2 regions of the Halotolerantifilum yawarlongkerapense genome follow, and region 2 is predicted to be linked to the other one. Evidence: a T-box and tRNA genes for the amino acid it is inferred to sense, from the RefSeq annotation. Region 2 holds a T-box; the other holds one or more tRNA genes.
The links. A T-box is a leader RNA that pairs with one kind of tRNA and senses whether it is charged. The one in region 2 lies ahead of pheS (phenylalanine--tRNA ligase subunit alpha), so its partner is inferred to be a tRNA-Phe.

Region 1 (3,258 bases), 1.0 Mb from region 2:
TCTGGGACAATGTCAGGTGGGCAGTTTGACTGGGGCGGTCGCCTCCTAAAGAGTAACGGAGGCGCCCAAAGGTTTCCTCAGCGCGGTTGGAAATCGCGCAAAGAGTGCAAAGGCATAAGGGAGCTTGACTGCGAGACATACAGGTCGAGCAGGGACGAAAGTCGGGCTTAGTGATCCGGTGGTACCGCATGGAAGGGCCATCGCTCAACGGATAAAAGCTACCCCGGGGATAACAGGCTTATCTCCCCCAAGAGTCCACATCGACGGGGAGGTTTGGCACCTCGATGTCGGCTCGTCTCATCCTGGGGCTGTAGTAGGTCCCAAGGGTTGGGCTGTTCGCCCATTAAAGAGGCACGCGAGCTGGGTTCAGAACGTCGTGAGACAGTTCGGTCCCTATCTGCTGTGGGCGTTGGATATTTGAGAGGCTCTGTTCCTAGTACGAGAGGACCGGAATGGACGCACCGCTGGTGGATCAGTTGTCCTGCCAAGGGCATAGCTGAGTAGCTACGTGCGGAAGGGATAAGCGCTGAAGGCATCTAAGCGCGAAGCCCCCCTCAAGATGAGATATCCCATCATTTATGAGTAAGACCCCAGATAGACCATCTGGTTGATAGGCCAAGGGTGAAAGGGCAGTAATGCTTTTAGCTGATTGGTACTAATCGGTCGAGGACTTGACCTAAGGCGAACCTTGGGTTGGTGAGAAGATCATAAAGAGAAGATACTTTTTCTTAGAAACAACTTGGTTTGATTTGCTGTATGCGATTTTGAGTGAGCGAAAGCTTGCTTACAATTGAAGAATCCGGTGACGATAGCGAGAAGGATACACCTGTTCCCATCCCGAACACAGACGTTAAGCTTCTCAGCGCTGAAGGTACTTGGGGAGCAGTCCCCTGGGAGAATAGGACGTTGCCGGTCTTCACATCATCACAATCCATCGCGGGGTGGAGCAGTTGGCAGCTCGTCGGGCTCATAACCCGGAGGTCGCAGGTTCGAATCCTGTCCCCGCAACCATTACATATACCTGGCCCCTTGGTCAAGCGGTCAAGACACCGCCCTTTCACGGCGGTAACGGGGGTTCGATTCCCCCAGGGGTCACCATTCACGGGAGCATAGCTCAGCTGGGAGAGCATCTGCCTTACAAGCAGGAGGTCACAGGTTCGATCCCTGTTGCTCCCACCAATAGCATCACAAAACGCGGGCGTGGCGGAACTGGCAGACGCGCTAGATTTAGGTTCTAGTGTCTACGACGTGGGGGTTCAAATCCCTTCGCCCGCACCATTTTTTTCTTGCGGAAGTGGCTCAGTGGTAGAGCATCGCCTTGCCAAGGCGAGGGTCGCGGGTTCAAATCCCGTCTTCCGCTCCATTTATGCCCAGATAGCTCAGTCGGTAGAGCAGGGGACTGAAAATCCCCGTGTCGGTGGTTCGATTCCGCCTCTGGGCACCATCATAGGTCGTCTGCGAGTTGACTCGCGGTCGACCTATATTCCTTTTCCCATCCGGAGAGGTACCGAAGTGGCCATAACGGGGCGGTCTTGAAAACCGTTAGGGCGCAAGCCCACGTGGGTTCGAATCCCACCCTCTCCGCCATGATTTGCGATGAAGAGCCCAAGAAGGCTCTTTTTTTTTGTGCCCGGGCTTTTCTAAGGGGGCCCTTCTCTGATATCATGAGTGCACAAGGTCCTCATTTCACGAAAAGGTATAAAATTTTTCTATAGGTAGTTGAAATGCTTTTGTTTTTCTTATAGACTATTGGGTAATAGTACATCAAGCGGGGTGATATGCAATGATCAGGAATCAAGCGATCGACTTAAAACTGATGACGACACTTTTTGCCTTCTGGATGCTCTTGACATGGAATCCTTCCCTTCAGAATATCCTGGTGGGCCTCGTGATCTCTGCTGTGGTCATGGTGATCACGGAACTCACGGAGTCGCATAAGGGCCAGAGTGTATTTAGCAATCTGAATCTGATTAATTTTACGCTGTTCGTCGTGCGCGTGATCATGGATATTTTTATCGCCACGTATGAACATGTGAAAAAAATTCGCAAGAACGATGCATGGAGCGCCATCATCTATCACGAACTGACCTGCCAAGACGTATTGCTCAAGACGCTTATCGCCAATGCGGTAACGCTGACGCCGGGGACTATCAGCCTGGAGATCCAGGGCAATACCCTGATCGTCCTGGCCCTTGTTCGAGACGTGTCGGAGGTAGAAGAATTTAAAACGGTCATCATTCCACGGTACGAGCGAATTTTCGGGAGGAAAAAAAGATGACGATCATTTCTCTGACCAACATCATATTGCTCTTGGCCATCTCGTTGACGCTCTACCGTCTATTTGCCATACGGAGCATCTGGGATAAGCTCCTGAGCCTGAATCTGCTCAGCATCAAGATGCTACTGCTCTTTACGATCATCAGTGTCGATCGGGGTGACCCGAACCTACTCGACATCTCCATGACCTTTGCCATTTTGAGTTTTCTAGTGGTCTTACTACTCAGCCGATTTGTCATCATGGGGGGGCGGACGAAATGATCGGAGATATCCTATTGCTGTTTGGAGCCCTTTTGGTGATCCTGGGCATGATCGGGATCTTTGTCTTCAAAGACCTCTACGCCAGGATCCTGACCTCGAGTATGATTGACTCAGCGGCTACCGTGGCCATACTGGTGGCCCTGATGTTCAAGGTCGGTTGGAATACCCTGACGCTGAAGCTTTTTATCATCCTGGCCTTCCTACTGATCACATCACCGGTGTCCAACCACCTGATTGCATCTAGCGCCCACCTCAATGGCGTTGAACCGGAGGAGGAATACCGATGATCCTCAAGTACATCATGCACGTGCTGTTGATCCTAGTGGCCATCATGACGATCAAAGAGCGGAACTACCTGCGGATGATCATTTACTTCTCTGTCTTCAGCCTGGTGATTTCGGCTCTCTATTTCCTCAACTCGGCCCCGGACGTGGCCATCGCGGAAATCGCCATCGGTAGTGCTCTGATCCCGCTGATCTTTCTGCTCACCGTTTCCAAGCAGCGGGTCTTTATCGTCACAGGAGACGTGATGAACCAATGCTTTATCGATGACACGGGCAACTGCAAATCGATTCTGCAGGACTTCTGTGATTTTTACAACCTGGACCTGAGGATCATGACCCATGTCGATGAGGAAGATCTCCAGCTCACGGGTGTGTTTCGAAAGGTGAACATTGACCTGTACGTAGAGAAGCGAGAGAACATGGAAGCCTTTTATCT
Region 2 (3,258 bases):
GGGCCCTGGGTATCCGGAACTTTGACGTGGCGATCGTGACGATCGGATCGGATATCCAGGCGAGCATTCTCGTGACCCTTATGATCAAAGAACTAGGGGTCAAACACGTTATCGCCAAAGCCCAGAACTCGCTTCATGCGAAGGTTCTCGGACGAGTGGGCGCCGATCGCGTGGTTTTTCCTGAGATGGAGATGGGCGTTCGAATCGCCAAGAATTTGGTAACGAATAACGTCCTCGATTTCATGGAACTCGCCGACAACTACACGATCATGGAGATCCGTGTCCTCGACGAATGGGTAGGCAAAACGCTTATGGATATCGACATGCGTAAAAAGTATGCCGTGAACGTGATCGCCGTTCGACGGGGGGAAGAGATCGACATCACCATCGGTGCGGAGGATACCTTTGAAGCGGAAGATACGCTGATCGTCATCGGGCATATCGAGGACCTCAAGAAGCTGGAAGTGAAATGATCACATCGGACAAGAACGAACATATCAAGGCACTGGCCAAGCTAAAGGCCAAAAAATATCGCTACCGTGAATCGCGTTTTCTCGTGGAAGGGGAACGATTCGTCGAGTCGGCACTACTGGCAGGAATCGACATTCGCGCCCTGGTCATGAGCGAGGAGTACGAGGACAACCGTCATCTGGCTGATCGTGTAGGGGAGGTTCTACGCGTGAGCCGTTCTGTCTTCGAGAGTCTATCCCAAACCGAACATGGTCAGGGCGTATTGGCCGCCGTAGAGATGCCGCTCTTCTCAAATGAAATCAAAGAGGCAGAAGGACTCTGGGTGGGTCTAGAAGACCTTCGTGATCCGGGCAACCTGGGTACCATCCTTCGCACGTGCGATGCCCTGGGCGTTCGGGGTGTGGTACTGGCAAAGGGCACCTGTGATCCTTACAATGACAAGGCACTGCGCGCGAGCATGGGATCGATTTTTCATGTACATCTTTATCAGACGGAAGATCTGGTGACATTTGCCGAAAGAATCGGTGCGATGCTCGTCGCCTCGTCCCCTGCAGGGGATGAGGATTTCGACGCCCTCTGTTATCCGCCGACGACCCTGTTGCTCATCGGAAATGAAGCCAAGGGACTATCGGGAGAATTGTTGGATGCCGCAACTCACCGGGTGCGAATCCCCATCGCCGGTCAGGCAGAATCATTGAACGCGGCCATGGCGGCGGGAATCATGATTTACGGAATCGAGCGAAAGCGTGGCTTGTAAGGCCTGATGGAATCTGTTATAATACCGATATCAATGAAAAGCGATGACTGGGCACAGTAGCCGGTAGGTTCTTCGAAACCTTTCAGCGACGGGGCGGTTTGGTGCGAGCCCTGGGAGACTACCGATGTGAAATTCACCCACGAGCTGTTCTCTTGAAAGACGCTTTAGCGTGGTAGGGAGAGCCGGTCAAGCCGTTATCCGTAGAAGTGGCGCCTTTTGGCGCAATTTGGGTGGTACCGCGAATGAAACCTTCGTCCCATGGGGACGGGGGATTTTTTTTTGAAAATGAGAGGAGTGACGGGAGTATGAAAGAGAAGATCAATGCTCTCCTGGAGGAGGCCCGCGCGGCCATCACAGGGGCGGAGGACTTAAAGTCCCTAGAGACCCTTCGGGTGAAGTACCTCGGAAAAAAGGGTGAGGTGACCAGCCTGCTGAAGGGGATGAAAGACGTTCCCAAAGAAGAACGACCGGCAGTAGGCAAACTCGTGAACGACCTGCGTGAGGATATTGAGGGATTATTGGAATCACAGAAGAAGAAGGCAGCTGAGAAAGCCCTCGAAAAGCAGCTCGCGGCAGAATCACTGGATGTAACCCTGCCCGGCATGCAGACTGAGCTCGGTAAGAAGCACCCGTTGAACCGGGTGCTCGACGAGATCACCTCGGTATTTTTAGGCATGGGCTTCAAGGTCGTAGATGGACCGGAGATCGACACGGTGTATCATAATTTCGACGCGCTTAACGCACCGGAGGACCATCCCTCGAGAGGACTTTCCGATACCTTCTACATCACAGAGAATCTGTTGCTCAGGACTCAGACAAGCCCCATGCAGGTCCGCACGATGAAAAAGATGGACCCACCAATCAAGATTCTAGCGCCCGGTCGATGCTTCCGAAATGACGAGCTCGATGCCACGCATTCCCCGATGTTCCATCAGATCGAGGGCCTTGTCGTCGATGAACACATCACCATGGCCGATTTGAAGGGGACCTTGGACCTCTTTGCAAAACGACTCTTCGGTGAACACACGAAGACGAAGTTCAGACCTCACTATTTCCCCTTCACAGAGCCGAGTGCGGAAGTGGATGTTTCTTGTTTCAAGTGTGGAGGTGAAGGGTGTCGTTTCTGCCAGAACAGCGGTTGGATTGAAATTCTCGGCTGTGGTATGGTGCATCCCCACGTGCTGGAGGAATGCGGAATCGACTCCGAGAAATACTCTGGTTTTGCCTTTGGCATGGGACTCGATCGCATCACGCTACTCAAACACGAAATCGACGATATCCGGTTGCTCTTCGAAAATGACATCCGGTTCATCCAACAGTTTTAAGGAGGCCTAGACTTATGTTCGTACCTGTACACTGGTTAAGAGATTATGTGGAGATCGAGGGCCTTTCTTTGAAAGCACTCGAAGATGGGCTGATCCTATCGGGATCGAATACAGAGGCCGCACGACCCTTTTCCCGTCAAATCAAGGGGGTCGTCGTGGGTGAGATCCAATCGATAGAAGAACACCCGGACGCCGATAAACTGCTCGTGATGAAAGTCGACGCCGGTGGCGATGTGCCCAGCACGATTGTCACCGGGGCCAAAAATTTAAACGTTGGCGACAAAGCACCGCTGGCCGTCGTGGGTGCCACCCTGCCTGGGGGCATGGAGATCGGGGCCACTGATTTTCGTGGTGTAACCTCTGAAGGCATGCTGCTCTCCATGCAGGAGATGGGCTTCGATGAATCCCTGATCCCTGAGGAAGTGAAGGATGGGATCATGATTCTCGATGCAGATGCTGTGCCCGGCGAAGATGTGAACGACCGTCTCGGTCTCGAGGATGTTGTGATCGAATTCGAAATCACACCCAATCGGCCGGACTGCTTGAGCATGATCGGGATGGCAAGAGAGACACACGCGACCTTCGACCGGCCGCTACATTTACCCGAGGTGCACATCGAGCACCCCGTCCCACCACTGGAGAACGAGCGGGTAGAGCTGGAGATTGTGGCTGAAGATCTTTGCCCTCGCTATATGGCACGACTGG

Region 1: it encodes a tRNA-Phe, which carries the amino acid that the T-box ahead of pheS (phenylalanine--tRNA ligase subunit alpha) is inferred to sense. The anticodon was not compared.

The regions. Positions count from the first base shown of each region.
Region 1 is NZ_CP199719.1:2,162,476-2,165,733, forward strand. Features, by position in the region: rRNA gene ACULM0_RS10700 (23S ribosomal RNA) at 1-679, shown strand, start outside; rRNA gene rrf (5S ribosomal RNA) at 799-915, shown strand; tRNA gene ACULM0_RS10710 (tRNA-Met) at 936-1,011, shown strand; tRNA gene ACULM0_RS10715 (tRNA-Glu) at 1,024-1,098, shown strand; tRNA gene ACULM0_RS10720 (tRNA-Val) at 1,104-1,179, shown strand; tRNA gene ACULM0_RS10725 (tRNA-Leu) at 1,195-1,278, shown strand; tRNA gene ACULM0_RS10730 (tRNA-Gly) at 1,289-1,363, shown strand; tRNA gene ACULM0_RS10735 (tRNA-Phe) at 1,369-1,444, shown strand; tRNA gene ACULM0_RS10740 (tRNA-Ser) at 1,499-1,587, shown strand; gene ACULM0_RS10745 (Na+/H+ antiporter subunit E) at 1,784-2,278, shown strand; gene ACULM0_RS10750 (MrpF/PhaF family protein) at 2,275-2,538, shown strand; gene mnhG (monovalent cation/H(+) antiporter subunit G) at 2,535-2,825, shown strand; gene ACULM0_RS10760 (Na(+)/H(+) antiporter subunit B) at 2,822-3,258, shown strand, end outside.
Region 2 is NZ_CP199719.1:1,126,697-1,129,954, reverse strand. Features, by position in the region: gene ACULM0_RS05500 (potassium channel family protein) at 1-473, shown strand, start outside; gene ACULM0_RS05495 (TrmH family RNA methyltransferase) at 470-1,228, shown strand; T-box leader at 1,263-1,490, shown strand; gene pheS (phenylalanine--tRNA ligase subunit alpha) at 1,534-2,553, shown strand; gene pheT (phenylalanine--tRNA ligase subunit beta) at 2,568-3,258, shown strand, end outside.